3 regions of the Pseudoalteromonas sp. A757 genome follow, and region 3 is predicted to be linked to each of the others. Evidence: predicted binding sites of a transcription regulator. Region 3 holds the regulator's gene; each other region holds the start of a gene.
What was found. Region 3 encodes sigma-54, which starts transcription at its own class of promoters, with help from an activator protein. Its sites were predicted from a motif close to GTTGGCACGNNNNTNGNNT; they were not measured.

Region 1 (4,132 bases), on a different contig from region 3:
GGCGCAAAACTTAAATGTCAGTATTCCAACGGTAAAGCAGGCCTATCAAGCACTTGAAGACCAAGGAAAAGTGGTTGCCAAAGAAAAGTCAGGCTACTTTTTATGCCAAAGAGCTTCGCACAACGACTCGCCAAAGCGTGCAAGATTACCCGCCAAACCCGTAGTGGTTAACAAGCAGGCGTTGATTGAACAAGTCTATAATGGGATCCATCAGCCACATACAATCCCTTTAGGTATCGCTAACCCCATTGCCATCGCTGGTACTGAGCAAGTACTTGCCAAAATTATGCGCCGTGTAATGAAAGAAGCTGGGAATGAGCTCATCAATTATGGTCCTATGGATGGTTTAGATAGCTTAAAAAAGCAAATCGTGCGGCGTTATTTGGATATGGGCTTAGCAATAGACATGGATGAAGTGGTGATCACCAATGGCGCGCAAGAAGCATTAGCGATTGCGTTACAAGCGGTAACTAAGCCTGGAGACGTGATAGCGATTGAATCTCCTTGTTATTTTGGCATTGTTGAACTGGCTGAAAACTTGGGACTAAAGGCCATCGAAATCCCTGTTTGTCCGGATGACGGCATTTGGCTGAGCGACCTTGAGCGTGCGCTTGAAAAACATGATATTCGAGCTTGCGTGTTTTCTACCAGTATTAGTAATCCGCTCGGTAGTTTTATGCCAGATACGAGACGTGCGCAGCTGGTGGCACTATTAGAGCAACGTGGCGTGGTGTTGATAGAAGACGATGTGTATGGCGATTTATACTTTACTGAGCAGCGTGGCATACCAGCACAAGCATTTAGTCAAAAGGGCTTAGTGATCACCTGTGCCTCATTCTCAAAAACCGCTGCACCTAGCTATCGAGTGGGCTGGATGGTTGCCAGTCAATTTAGTGCAAAAGCAAAGCGCATAAAACGTGCGTTGAGCTGCTCGTCATCTTTAATGAATCAATGGGCTCTGGCGGACTTTCTCAGCTCAGGGGGTTATGAGCGCCATTTAAAGTTGGTTCGTAAACGGTTAATTGAGAATCGAGATCGCATGATCCAAGCGGTGAATGCCGCATTTGGTAGTGAGGTAAGAGTCAGCCGCCCGCAAGGTGGTTGTGTGCTGTGGCTAGACTTAGGTAAGCATGTTGACGGAGCCTTGCTGTTCCAAAGAGCTTTGGAGTGTGGGATCAGTATTACGCCTGGTACGCTATTTAGTGCCAGCAAAAAATATCAAAATTGTATACGTATCAGTTATGGCTTGCCTTGGGGGAATTCGGTAGAGCAAGCGATTAAAACCCTGGGTGAGTTGGCCGATGCACAAAGAAAAGGGTTGGCATAACGTACCCTTAATTAAATTGTAAGTTATGCCAACGTCGGATTATTTAAATTTAAACAGTTGGTACTCTGACATGGCAGGGATAGACTTTGCGACAATGGCCTCGTTTTTCGCTATTTGTTCAAAGTCGCCACACAGTGCATCTGCTTTTTTCTCAATAGATTCTGCTTGTTGTTCGACCTTAGTTTCAATTTGCGTTGCGAAGTTTTCCATCCGTTGTTCAAAGCTGCTTATATCACCGTTTGCATCCGACATTTCGTTGCCAATTGCAACCAGTAAGCTACCTATCGATTGCATCATGGCCCCCTGTACTGCCGTTTCGATTTTTTCTTCAAACTGATTATCGAAATTTTGGCCAAACTCATCAAAAGTTTGCTTGCCCATCACGAACGCACCTTGCTGATAAAACGTATTTTGCACTTCTGTTTCGAGGTCATCGATCACTGCATGAATACTATCTAAACTGGTTAAATTAAAGGTTTGCGCTACTTCATTAAGGGCAACGCCCGCTAATTTTATGCCTTCAAAAGCAATATCAGCCACTTGTGGTAGGCGGCCTCTTAGTTCATCACCATATTGCGTGAGCATCGTTTTTTGCTGCGTATCGAGTGCAATGCGCTCGCCATTGAGTGTCAGTTCGCCAAGGTTGTTGATCTCAGCTGTTTTGTTTTTGGCTGTTGTGATCACCAAGTTATCAGGCGTGATCCTAACGTCATTCTGAAATTCTACTTCACAATTGTCACCGCTAAACGTGATGTTATTTTTTTCGTGTGCAGCGACAGTGGCTGTCATCATCGTTGCTGCTGTTAGTAGTAAAATTTTATTCATGGTCGATCCTTATTGGCTCAGTTACATGTTTTTTGTATCAAGAACAATGCCAAATATTAGTTGTATTAAGATCAATGCTTTATGTTTTTTAATTGAAAACTTATGTGCTCAAAAAGTGATGGAATTGACTAAAATATAGTTATTTTTATCAAAAAGAATTAGCAATAAAAAATTTTTATTGTAAGGATAAGAAACTCTCACTTTTCAGAATGACAATTTAGCGCTAAATAGTGATCTTGAGAGATGGCTCTCATTTTATTAATGACTATTTTATTTTGGAGTAAGTTGTGGGTAAGACATTCTCTTACGATGCGCTTGATGATGATTTTGCAGACGATGAATTTGAAAAGTTGGGTCGTAACCAACATGACAAGCAAAAGCGTAAAGTCAAAAGAAAGCTAGACGACTACTTAGAGCAAAAACGCCTACGTAGAAATCTAGGCGATGATGATTTCGACTATATTGATGATTGATCACTAGACGTCATCTACCAGTCTAGCACTGACAGTAATTCAATTTGGCTATGTGATTAAGCAGGGCTATGGGTTACTAGGTGCATTGTCTGAGTTACTGCGTTGTTGGTGTTCACTAAACAAGTGACGAAATATTCAGATAGTAAGCAGCCGCAAATATGCGGCTGTTTTGTTTTTATACGATCTGCGTTCTTAATCTTTAAATGATTTGTGGCAGTCTTTACAGCCTTTTGCCCAATCTTTAAATGCAGAAGCAATCAGTTTTTTGTCGCCAGAGTCAGCTGCAACAGCCAATGCTTGGGCATACTCGGCAAATTGTTTGGCTTTGCCATCGAACTCAGCTCTGTTTGACCAAACGGCTGGTAGAGCATCAGTATTGCCTTTGTCAGAGCCGTCAATGAATGCTTCCCAAGGCATTTGCGATAATTGCGCAGCATTGTGAGCACGTTGTTTAAATACTTCAGCATCAAATGGTACTTTGCCTTTTAGCATGTCGCCCATATTACCAATCTGGAAACGGATCAATTGAAAAGATGCTTTGCGATATTCAATCGCATCTTCAGCTGATTCAAACATGGTGTTAGCTTGCGCTGTCGCGGCAAGGCAGCTAAATAGTGTGACGGTAAGTAGTTTCTTCATAGTAAACCCCTAATATTTTTCCCTATTTTCAATGTAAATTACAAATATAATCAAATAACTGCGATTAGTGCCCTGTGACGGAGGCAGCTAGTTTTAAATAGTCAGCTCTCTATGTCTTTGAATATCATACCCCTGCGCATACTGCGGGTGGCTAAAAAGATTTCTCCAAGCAAAGAGACAAATGCGCCAATGAGCAGCACCATAGCGGCGATAAAACAAGACGATAAAGTAATGCCTAATGGCATACTGTACAAGTGTGACATGAACAGTAGCATAACCACTGCACATACAAGCAACGCACTGAGTACACTCATGCTAAATGCAACGTGAATAAAGCGAGACCGTTTTAGCAGTGCACGCATTTCTCGACTAAAGTGCATTTTTAGCTCTTCATCTTGCGTGGTATTGATCTTGCGGTCAAGTAAACGAGCTCTATCTGTGATCCGTGCTAAACGGTTTGATAGCACTCCTAAGGTCGCAGCAATACCCGTAATTAAAAATACAGGGGCAACGGCGGTTTGGATAACTTTGGCCATCGTGAGAATGCTAACGACTTCTGGATTCATATAGTTACCTCGTTAATTCCAGTTTAGTTTTGATAAAGTGTTGGGTTGCTCACCGATAAGGGTTTGCATCACTTGGTTATGCTCATCAAGCAAGATGACTCTTGGAATGCCTTTGTTGGCATACGTGTTGTAAATATCTCGATTGGGATCGGCAACAAGATGTATGGGCAATTGCATGGCTTCGTTGAATTGCTCAAGCGTAGTGTTATTTTCTTCTCGGCCGATGGCAACGATGGTTAAATCTGCTTGGATGAGTAGTTCCGATTGTTTTAGTTCGCTCAATAAACGCTGCGAATCAGAGC
Region 2 (4,132 bases), on a different contig from region 3:
AAATTGCTCGTGAAAAGTTAACTCTCATTTCAAAACTACAAAAGCTCGATAATGAATTATCAAAAACCGAGTCCCACGTTTTTGAGCACGATGATGTAATCCCACTCATCGCTAAAGTACGTACTCTACTTCACGAATGCCAAACTAAAAATGAAATCAATGCTAAAACGGCCCACCAAGCCAATGTAAGCACTCGTGAATTGAAAGGAATTTTAATTGGGGCGCCAACTTCGATTACCTATGGTCAAGATGGCAGCGTGAAAAGTAGCGACAGTGAATTAGTACGTAATTTAAAAGCTTAATGACTCGCTTGAGGAAGCTCTGCCTTTGGTGCTAGCGAATACCTCACGAGCGTTAAAAACAACACGATAACACTTCTCTATACTCCTTATGATAATAATCATCACAGCTGCTTTAGAATTCTAAGAAAAGCATATTCTAGATTAGCTTATTTATGGCCTGTTTATCTTTCAGGTTTGTGTTTACAGCAGCTTGATTGGTATTTATACAAGGCTGAGCCTAGCCGGCAAATCGATCGTCGCGACCAAAATCTTCTTAGAAAAACAAAAATCAAGCAGCAAAGGTCAACAGGCTCTAGACTGCTTACTTAAAACTGTAAGATATTTTTTTGATTTTCTGAGGCTTGACTTGAGTAACATACAAATCATAAACACGTTTCATATCAAGCTCTAACTCAGTCGCGTAAGTATCACCGACCGCGTAACTTTTCAGCACCTTAGCCCCACGAACAAGTCCATTTACTTGGCTCTTAAGGCCGTCGTTTTGGGCAATAGCACCCTTTACCGTGATAGTGGATGTCAAATTCTGGCCATAGAGTTGCTCAGCCAGCTCACGATAGGCTTCTAATTTTGAGACTTTAATGGCCATCAGCTGCTTCTCACCCGCAGTTTTACCCGGCTGAGCACTTAAAGGCGCATACCCCACAGCACGTAAAACAGGAAAAGTTTCCGGTTGCACCGTTTCATATTCAATGTGCTTGTCAACGAGGCTTGAACAGCTGCTGAGCCATGTCAGCGAGCAAATCATAACAATTGTATTGATAGAATTAGTGATACGCATTTCCCGCACTCCGCTACAATCTATACCAATCAAACTTAACACCTCCCCTGCATCTTAATCTCGCAGGGTTATTGCGGCTTTATTGAGTATTGGCAATAAGTAAAATTAACCTTCATAATGTATGATTATGCACGAACCTTGCCAAAATTTGGCACAGGTATTGCTGAGTTAGAGGGTAGTTTTTGATCTGGGCATTTAAACATGAAAAAGCAATTTGCGAGCAGTCTATCATTGTTGTGTATCACCTTAACTAATCCTGCTTATGCTGAATGGTTTGAAGTTACTGGCATGGCTGACGTTAAAAATGGCGATCATCAAAAAGCAAAAAGAAAGGCGGTAAACGATGCCATTACACAAGCTTTGCTGTTTTCTGGGGCTTCGGTAAGCAGTGTACAAACCGTCACCGATGGTGTGCTCACCCAAGATCAACTTAAGATCCGCTCAAATGCTGAGATTCAAAGCGCCAACGTAATTGCTGAAGCCAAAGTCGGTGACTCATGGCAAGTGACATTACATATTGATATTACCCCACAGAGTGCTCAGTGCCCGACCAGTGCATACAATAAACAGGTTGCAGTCACACAAAGCCAGTTAAAAAATAAACACCAAGCAACTTTAGGTCAAATTTTTGACATAAATAAAGTGGTCAGCGAGCGTCTATATCAGACAATGACCGAACAAAAGTTGAGCTTAGAGCCCGTTCCCTATTTTGCACAGACCATAGATGTTAGCCGCTTTTTCAGCCAGCGTTTTGATTATAATGAACAACTAATCGAAACCATTACAGCAAATACCAACAGCCAGTTTGTACTACTGAGTCAAATTACTGATATTGCTAGTGTCGATAAACTTAATAGTGACCTCGCATTTTGGCAAAGTGATAAATACTTAAGAAGCTTCAAGGTAGACTTTGCGCTGTTTGATGCGCTTTCTCATGAAAGGGTATGGCAAAAGCAATATGCGACTCAAGGCGTGTGGCCGTTTAAGAAAACCAAATTAATCGATGTGTACAGTGAGCGCTTTTGGCAGACAGATTATGCAGATGAGATCCAAACCACGCTGACACAAATCGCAACTGATTTAAACGCAGCGGTCGCCTGCTTACCAACCAATGGCAAAATCCTACATATTGATGATGAACAAGTCGTTATTAATTTGGGCCGTATGCATGGCTTAGAGAATGGCCAGATCCTTAACGTAGCGCATAGCAATCCGCTGACTAATGTCGATGGTAAAGTGTTTATGCATCAAATTAAAACCATTAATAAGTTGCAAGTGATCCAAGTGAATGCGCAAAACGCCATTGCAGTAAACATCAGCAATCGCCCACTTCATAATGTCCAAATTAATGACTTAGTTGAAATTCAAATGGAAAATGAGAATGAGTTTGAGCTGTAGCGTTAAGACTACCACTTGCAAAAGACAGGTTTTTCGATAGCTTTACACACTCTACAACATCCTTTCGCCGCCCATTTACTCTGGTAATTCCACGCAGAAGTGAATACTAATGGCGTCCCCAGTAGGAATCGAACCTACATCTAAGCCTTAGGAGGGCCTTGTTTTATCCATTAAACTATGGGGACAATCTTTAAAATATCAGGTAACAATCACCTTTTATGACCTTCACTAGCGAGGTCTGCGTTACTTAATACCAATTAAAGTCGAGATTTGTTGACTACCGGTCGTACTGCATCTCAATGACTTCGCTTTAGTATACTGATCTTAATGAACTTTTAAAGATTAATAGTCAAATTATTCGCAGGAATAAATGGAGTTAATAAGTAGGCGAATATACACAGTTACGACCTACTACCGCACTTTCCATTGCTTGCCCTACGGTTTGAATAAGAAATTGGATAGCGTTTTTTAATAAAACCTAAATTTTATTCTCGTCTAAAAAACGCTGTCTGAAATGTTATCTTGAAGCGGTTGCCTGCTCATCAAGGATAAAGTATGGAATGGTCACCATAGTGCTTGCGATAACTAAGCTGGTGTTAAACTCTAACAATCTTGCATTCACCTCCACGCCTCGTGGACGGTAAACCATAGTACCTGTAAGTAAATGACTCGGTGATTGCACATTTCTCAAGCGGCTTGCGTTACGAGAAAAAGTCAAATCGCCACTGGATGTCACTTCTATTTTTCCAAGCGCTTTAAAGTCTAGCGCTTGATAACCCAGCTTTTGCATTTGGTGCATTAAAGACTCAGCCAATTGGTTTCCTAACTGGTTAGTATCCCTTAATGATTCATTAAAGTTAACAAAACTGGCTACCGCTATCGACTCCGGCTTTTGCCCTAAAACAGTATCTGACAGTTCCAAAGCTATTTGATTAGCATAGTTGGCAATTTCTTTGCGATGACGGTAGCTAATAAAGCCAATATCTTGCATTGCCGTGGCTTGAGAAGCTTCATTACGCTCTTGCTCTTTCATCATAGCGTACAATATTTCCATATCGGATTGCTGCGCTTCTGTAGATTCTGGAGCCACCTGTTTTGTCATTTCGCAGCCCCCAAGTAAAGCAAGTGTTGTCGCAAATAGTACTACATTTTTCATTATAGCCTCCGAGTTAGTTTGCACGCTCTATACGAATGCCATCGTATGCCGCGCCATCTTGCAAGGCATTGACCACATTTTGCGGCAAAAAGCCTTGAGCGGAGCCCACGACACTTTTGCTTCTGAGCCCTACCACTCTGGCATTAACCATCACTCCGCCCTGATGATTAACCAATGTACCGCCTAGCACATACAAAAAAGGATGGTCGTCAGATAACTCTAAGAAATCACGGCTAAAAATAAAGTCGCCTTCGGGTGTGACCCTGATATAGTCCGTTGTTTTAAAATCTACAACGGGGATCCCAAATGCATGAAGTTCATGAATAAAGCTTTCAGCCAATTGGTTACCCAGTAAGGAGCCTTTATCAAATTCTTTATCTAAAAATACAAAGCTTGTCACCGCAACTGGTGTTTTCTCATTCACGTGTTTCAAGTTTGCTACCATGTCTTGCATAATACCCTGCACATAATGGGTCACATTTTTACCCGCCATCTGCT
Region 3 (4,132 bases):
TCATCAAATTCACCTTGGATCACTGCATATAACTCATCATCACTTTTTGCTTGCCTAAGCATTTTGCAAAAAGACTTGTCTTGGAGTGTATCAGCAATCGCCGCTAAGGTCTTCAGGTGCTGTTGATTATCACCTTCAGGTACGATGAATGCGACAAAAATATCGACCGGCTGCTTATCTATGGCTTCAAACTGGATCCCTTGCTCACTGACAAGTACCATTGCAAGGATTTTATCTAACCCTTCAAGTCGTCCATGAGGAATAGCAATGCCTTTACCAATCCCAGTGCTACCTAATTTCTCTCGCGCCATTAAAGCGTCCAAGATAGCATGCTGACTGGTATTTGGAATTTGACTATGAGCCAGTTCGCTGATGTATTCTAAAATACGTTTTTTGCTATTAAAAAGGACCGCAGCTTTACTGCAGTCCTTGTTCACTAATTCACTTAATTTCATCTTAGTGTCGAGTGAGCTTCTCTTTGTGTTTAATAACTTGACGATCTAGCTTGTTGATAAGGCCATCAATTGCGGCATACATATCTTGATGCTCTGTTGATGCAAATAGTTCGCCGCCGTTTACGTGTAATGTTGCTTCTGCTTTTTGTACTAGCTTCTCGACATCTAGGATCACATGCACGTTATTGATATGATCAAAGTGCCTTTCTAGCTTCGCAAACTTGTTGGTGACATAGTCTCTTAATGAGTCAGTAATTTCTACATGGCGACCAGTTAGATTTAGTTGCATAAGCATTTTTCCTTCTTGGGTTTTACGTCTTATATCAAACTTTTACGCTGATTTGACGGTGGAATGGCCAGGGATTCACGATATTTTGCAATCGTGCGTCTCGCTACCTTAATTCCTTGCTCAGCTAAGATATCTGCAATTTTGCTGTCACTCAATGGCTTCGCGGTATTTTCTGCAGCTATCAGCTTTTTGATAAGTGCCCTAATTGCTGTGGAAGAGCACTCACCTCCATTTTCTGTACTTACATGGCTAGAGAAGAAATACTTCAGCTCAAATATTCCCCGAGGTGTATGCATATATTTTTGTGTTGTCACACGGGAAATTGTGGACTCATGCATCTCAACCATTTCAGCAACATCATTTAGCACCATAGGGCGCATTGCTTCGGGGCCATGTTCAAAGAATGCCTGTTGTTGTTGCACAATGCAATTGGTAACTTTTAATAAAGTATCATTTCGGCTTTCTAAGCTTTTAATAAACCATTTTGCTTCTTGTAAATGAGAGCGAATAAACTGACTATCCGTACTGGATTTCGCCGTTCTAGACATCGCAGCGTAGTGATCGTTTACTCTTATTTTAGGCATAGCATCAGGGTTTAGCTCTACGACCCAACGACCTTTTACTTTTTTCACCGATACATCAGGGATCACATACTCAGGTTCTTCATGAATAATGCTTGCCGCAGGCTTTGGGTTAAGACTATGAATTAGCGTCATCACCTCTTTGAGATCGGCTTCTTTAAGGCGCGTTTTCTTAGCCAAAGTTCGATAGTCACGGCTGGCAAGCAAATCAATATGCTCTGTCAGGATCATTTTCGTTTCGGCAATCCATGGCGTATCTGGGGCGAATTGGTTTAGCTGAATACATAAGCATTCTTGTAAACTACGCGCAGCGATACCAACAGGGTCAAAAAGCTGAATACGTTTGAGTACGGCTTCGACTTCATCTAGCTCAATAGGCTCTTCGCTATCTTCGTCATTAATGCTCTCTAAAATGTCTTCGCAAGAGAGTGTTAAAATGCCTGACAGGTCGACCGCTTCAATAATCGCAATCGCAATAGCTCTATCTGTTGGACTAAATGGAGTCAACTCAAGTTGCCACATGAGATAATCATGGAGAGATTCAGAGGTTTCCCCTTGATAAACATTATCGTCATCAGGGAGTGGACCTGAGCTGGCGGCTGGAGCTGCGCTCATATACTCGTCCCAAGTGACATCCATGGCGAGATCATCGCTCACCGTGTCTTTGCTCATGGCGGTATCTGAGTCTATCTCATAGTCACTAACCGATGCTTCATCGCCTGAATTTTGATTATCTTCAGTGCTGCTCTTTTCTTGGCCGTGTTGGTCAGCATTTTCGCCGTCAGTATTATCACCTTCTTCCACTTCCAATAATGGATTGCTGTCTAATGCTTCTTGTATTTCCTGTTGCAGATCCAATGTACTAAGCTGCAGCAAGCGAATAGCTTGTTGCAGTTGTGGAGTCATTGTAAGTTGCTGCCCCATGCGCAGCTGTAATGATTGCCTCATGTATCTCTAACAATCCTTTTTAACAGTTATTAATACTACGTCTTAACTATAGCTTGAATTGTTCGCCTAGGTAGACATCTCTTACGGTTTGATCTGCCAAAACATGTTCTGGCGTGCCTGCAGCGATTAACTCACCATGTGAAACGATGTAGGCCTTTTCACATACGTCTAGTGTTTCTCTTACGTTGTGATCGGTGATTAATACACCGATACCGCGGTTTTTTAGGTGCTCTATGATTGTCTTTATATCTAACACCGAAATTGGATCAACACCAGCAAAAGGTTCATCTAACAGGATAAACTTGGGATTAGCGGCTAAAGCGCGAGCAATTTCTACCCGTCTTCTTTCGCCTCCCGATAATGCCATACCCTGTGAATCGCGAATATGTTGAATATTAAATTCATCTAATAACTCATTTAGCTCAGCCTCTCTTTCAACTTTAGTTAAGTCTTTTCGAGTTTCTAAAATCGCCATTAAATTTTGATAGACCGTGAGCTTTCTAAAGATTGAAGACTCTTGCGGAAGATAGCCAATGCCAAGTCGCGCGCGGCTATGCATCGGTAGTAAAGTGATGTCTTCGCCATCAATCTGAATAAAACCTTTATCGCTTGGTACTAATCCTACTATCATGTAAAAAGTAGTGGTTTTACCTGCGCCATTTGGGCCTAACAAACCTACAATACTGCCAGCTTGGACACTTAAGCCAACATTCTTGACGACTTCACGACCTTTATAACTCTTTGCTAAACCCGTTGCTTTGAGCTCGCTCATTAATTGTTACCTTCTTCCTGCGCTTTTTTATCTTTTGCGTCTTTTTTATCATCTACAGGAACAAGTATGGTTCTTACACGGGAGTCTTCTTGATCTGAGCGCTCAGCGCTGATCAATTGCTTTTCAATGTCGTAGGTGATGACTTGCGCATTGATTTTTTGCCCAGTTTGATTGATTTCCGCATCGCCAGAAATCACTAGGGTTCCTTTAGCTACATCGTAACGGATTTCATTTGCTTTGGCTTCTAGTAAGTTGCCATCAGGTTGACGTTCGCTAAAAGTGGCAGGGCTGCCAGTTGCAACAAGCAGCTGTTTATTTGTACCAAGCTCTGCGCGGCGGTGAACCTCTAGGCGGTCAGCATTTATTTTTCTGTTGCCATGAATAATTACAACATTCTGTTCAAAAATACCGATATTACTTTGCAGCTGAGCTTGCTGACGGCCAGCATCAATAATGACTTCATTTTGTTGTGCGGCAATAGCCAGAGTAGAACTTGCAAGCAAGCCGATGCAAACTAGGTTGTTAATGATTTTACTGGTCATAATAAATTGTCTTTGTGTGGTTGATGAGTTCGATCACTTGCTTTTGCAGATCCGCATGTAGTCCTTTACCCGTGATCCTAAGACTAGGACCCGTGATAACAACAGGGTGTTCCGACTTCATCAATTTTTGCTTAATTTCAACTCTTACATTGTCGGCATTAATATCAGTGATCATGGCGTTAGGTGTTAAATTCTTTGCCAATACATTGCCTTCCAAGATTAAAGTATTGTTTTCGTATAATGTTGCTTCCGATGAACTTATTTGCCAATTTTGCTCACCGTTATACAAAGTGAAAATAGGTTTTTCAAAGTGACTAAAGCCAAGATCTTGATACAACTCCATCTTATCAGCAGTTACTTGATAGTTTAATAAGCCATTTTCACTATAGGTCGTTTGTTGAAGCGTGGTTGCAACGTAATCTGGCTTAGCTAACGGTTCATCTTCCTTTGTTGGATCCGCCTCTGATGGATTGAACATGGGTGACCACATCCATATCATTAAAGAAGCGAAAACAATGAGTAAAATGACACGCAATACGGTCATG

Region 1: the regulator sigma-54 is predicted to act here: its motif matches at 2,188-2,206, upstream of DRB05_RS01060 (DUF2884 family protein).
Region 2: the regulator sigma-54 is predicted to act here: its motif matches at 1,228-1,246, upstream of DRB05_RS16625 (flagellar assembly protein T N-terminal domain-containing protein).

The regions. Positions count from the first base shown of each region.
Region 1 is NZ_QNQN01000048.1:25,981-30,112, reverse strand. It holds gene DRB05_RS01065 (PLP-dependent aminotransferase family protein) at 1-1,327, shown strand, start outside; gene DRB05_RS01060 (DUF2884 family protein) at 1,367-2,152, opposite strand; gene DRB05_RS01055 (hypothetical protein) at 2,440-2,625, shown strand; gene DRB05_RS01050 (cytochrome c) at 2,818-3,264, opposite strand; gene DRB05_RS01045 (DUF2721 domain-containing protein) at 3,366-3,830, opposite strand; gene DRB05_RS01040 (thioredoxin-like domain-containing protein) at 3,843-4,132, opposite strand, start outside.
Region 2 is NZ_QNQN01000072.1:215,494-219,625, forward strand. It holds gene DRB05_RS16615 (flagellar protein FlgN) at 1-302, shown strand, start outside; gene DRB05_RS16620 (LPP20 family lipoprotein) at 604-1,080, opposite strand; gene DRB05_RS16625 (flagellar assembly protein T N-terminal domain-containing protein) at 1,282-2,478, shown strand; tRNA gene DRB05_RS16630 (tRNA-Arg) at 2,589-2,663, opposite strand; gene DRB05_RS16635 (FlgO family outer membrane protein) at 2,996-3,634, opposite strand; gene DRB05_RS16640 (FlgO family outer membrane protein) at 3,648-4,132, opposite strand, start outside.
Region 3 is NZ_QNQN01000071.1:41,935-46,066, forward strand. It holds gene ptsN (PTS IIA-like nitrogen regulatory protein PtsN) at 1-455, opposite strand, end outside; gene rapZ (RNase adapter RapZ) at 1-4, opposite strand, end outside; gene hpf (ribosome hibernation promoting factor) at 457-744, opposite strand; gene DRB05_RS14445 (RNA polymerase factor sigma-54) at 774-2,273, opposite strand; gene lptB (LPS export ABC transporter ATP-binding protein) at 2,320-3,045, opposite strand; gene lptA (lipopolysaccharide transport periplasmic protein LptA) at 3,045-3,587, opposite strand; gene lptC (LPS export ABC transporter periplasmic protein LptC) at 3,577-4,131, opposite strand; gene kdsC (3-deoxy-manno-octulosonate-8-phosphatase KdsC) at 4,128-4,132, opposite strand, start outside.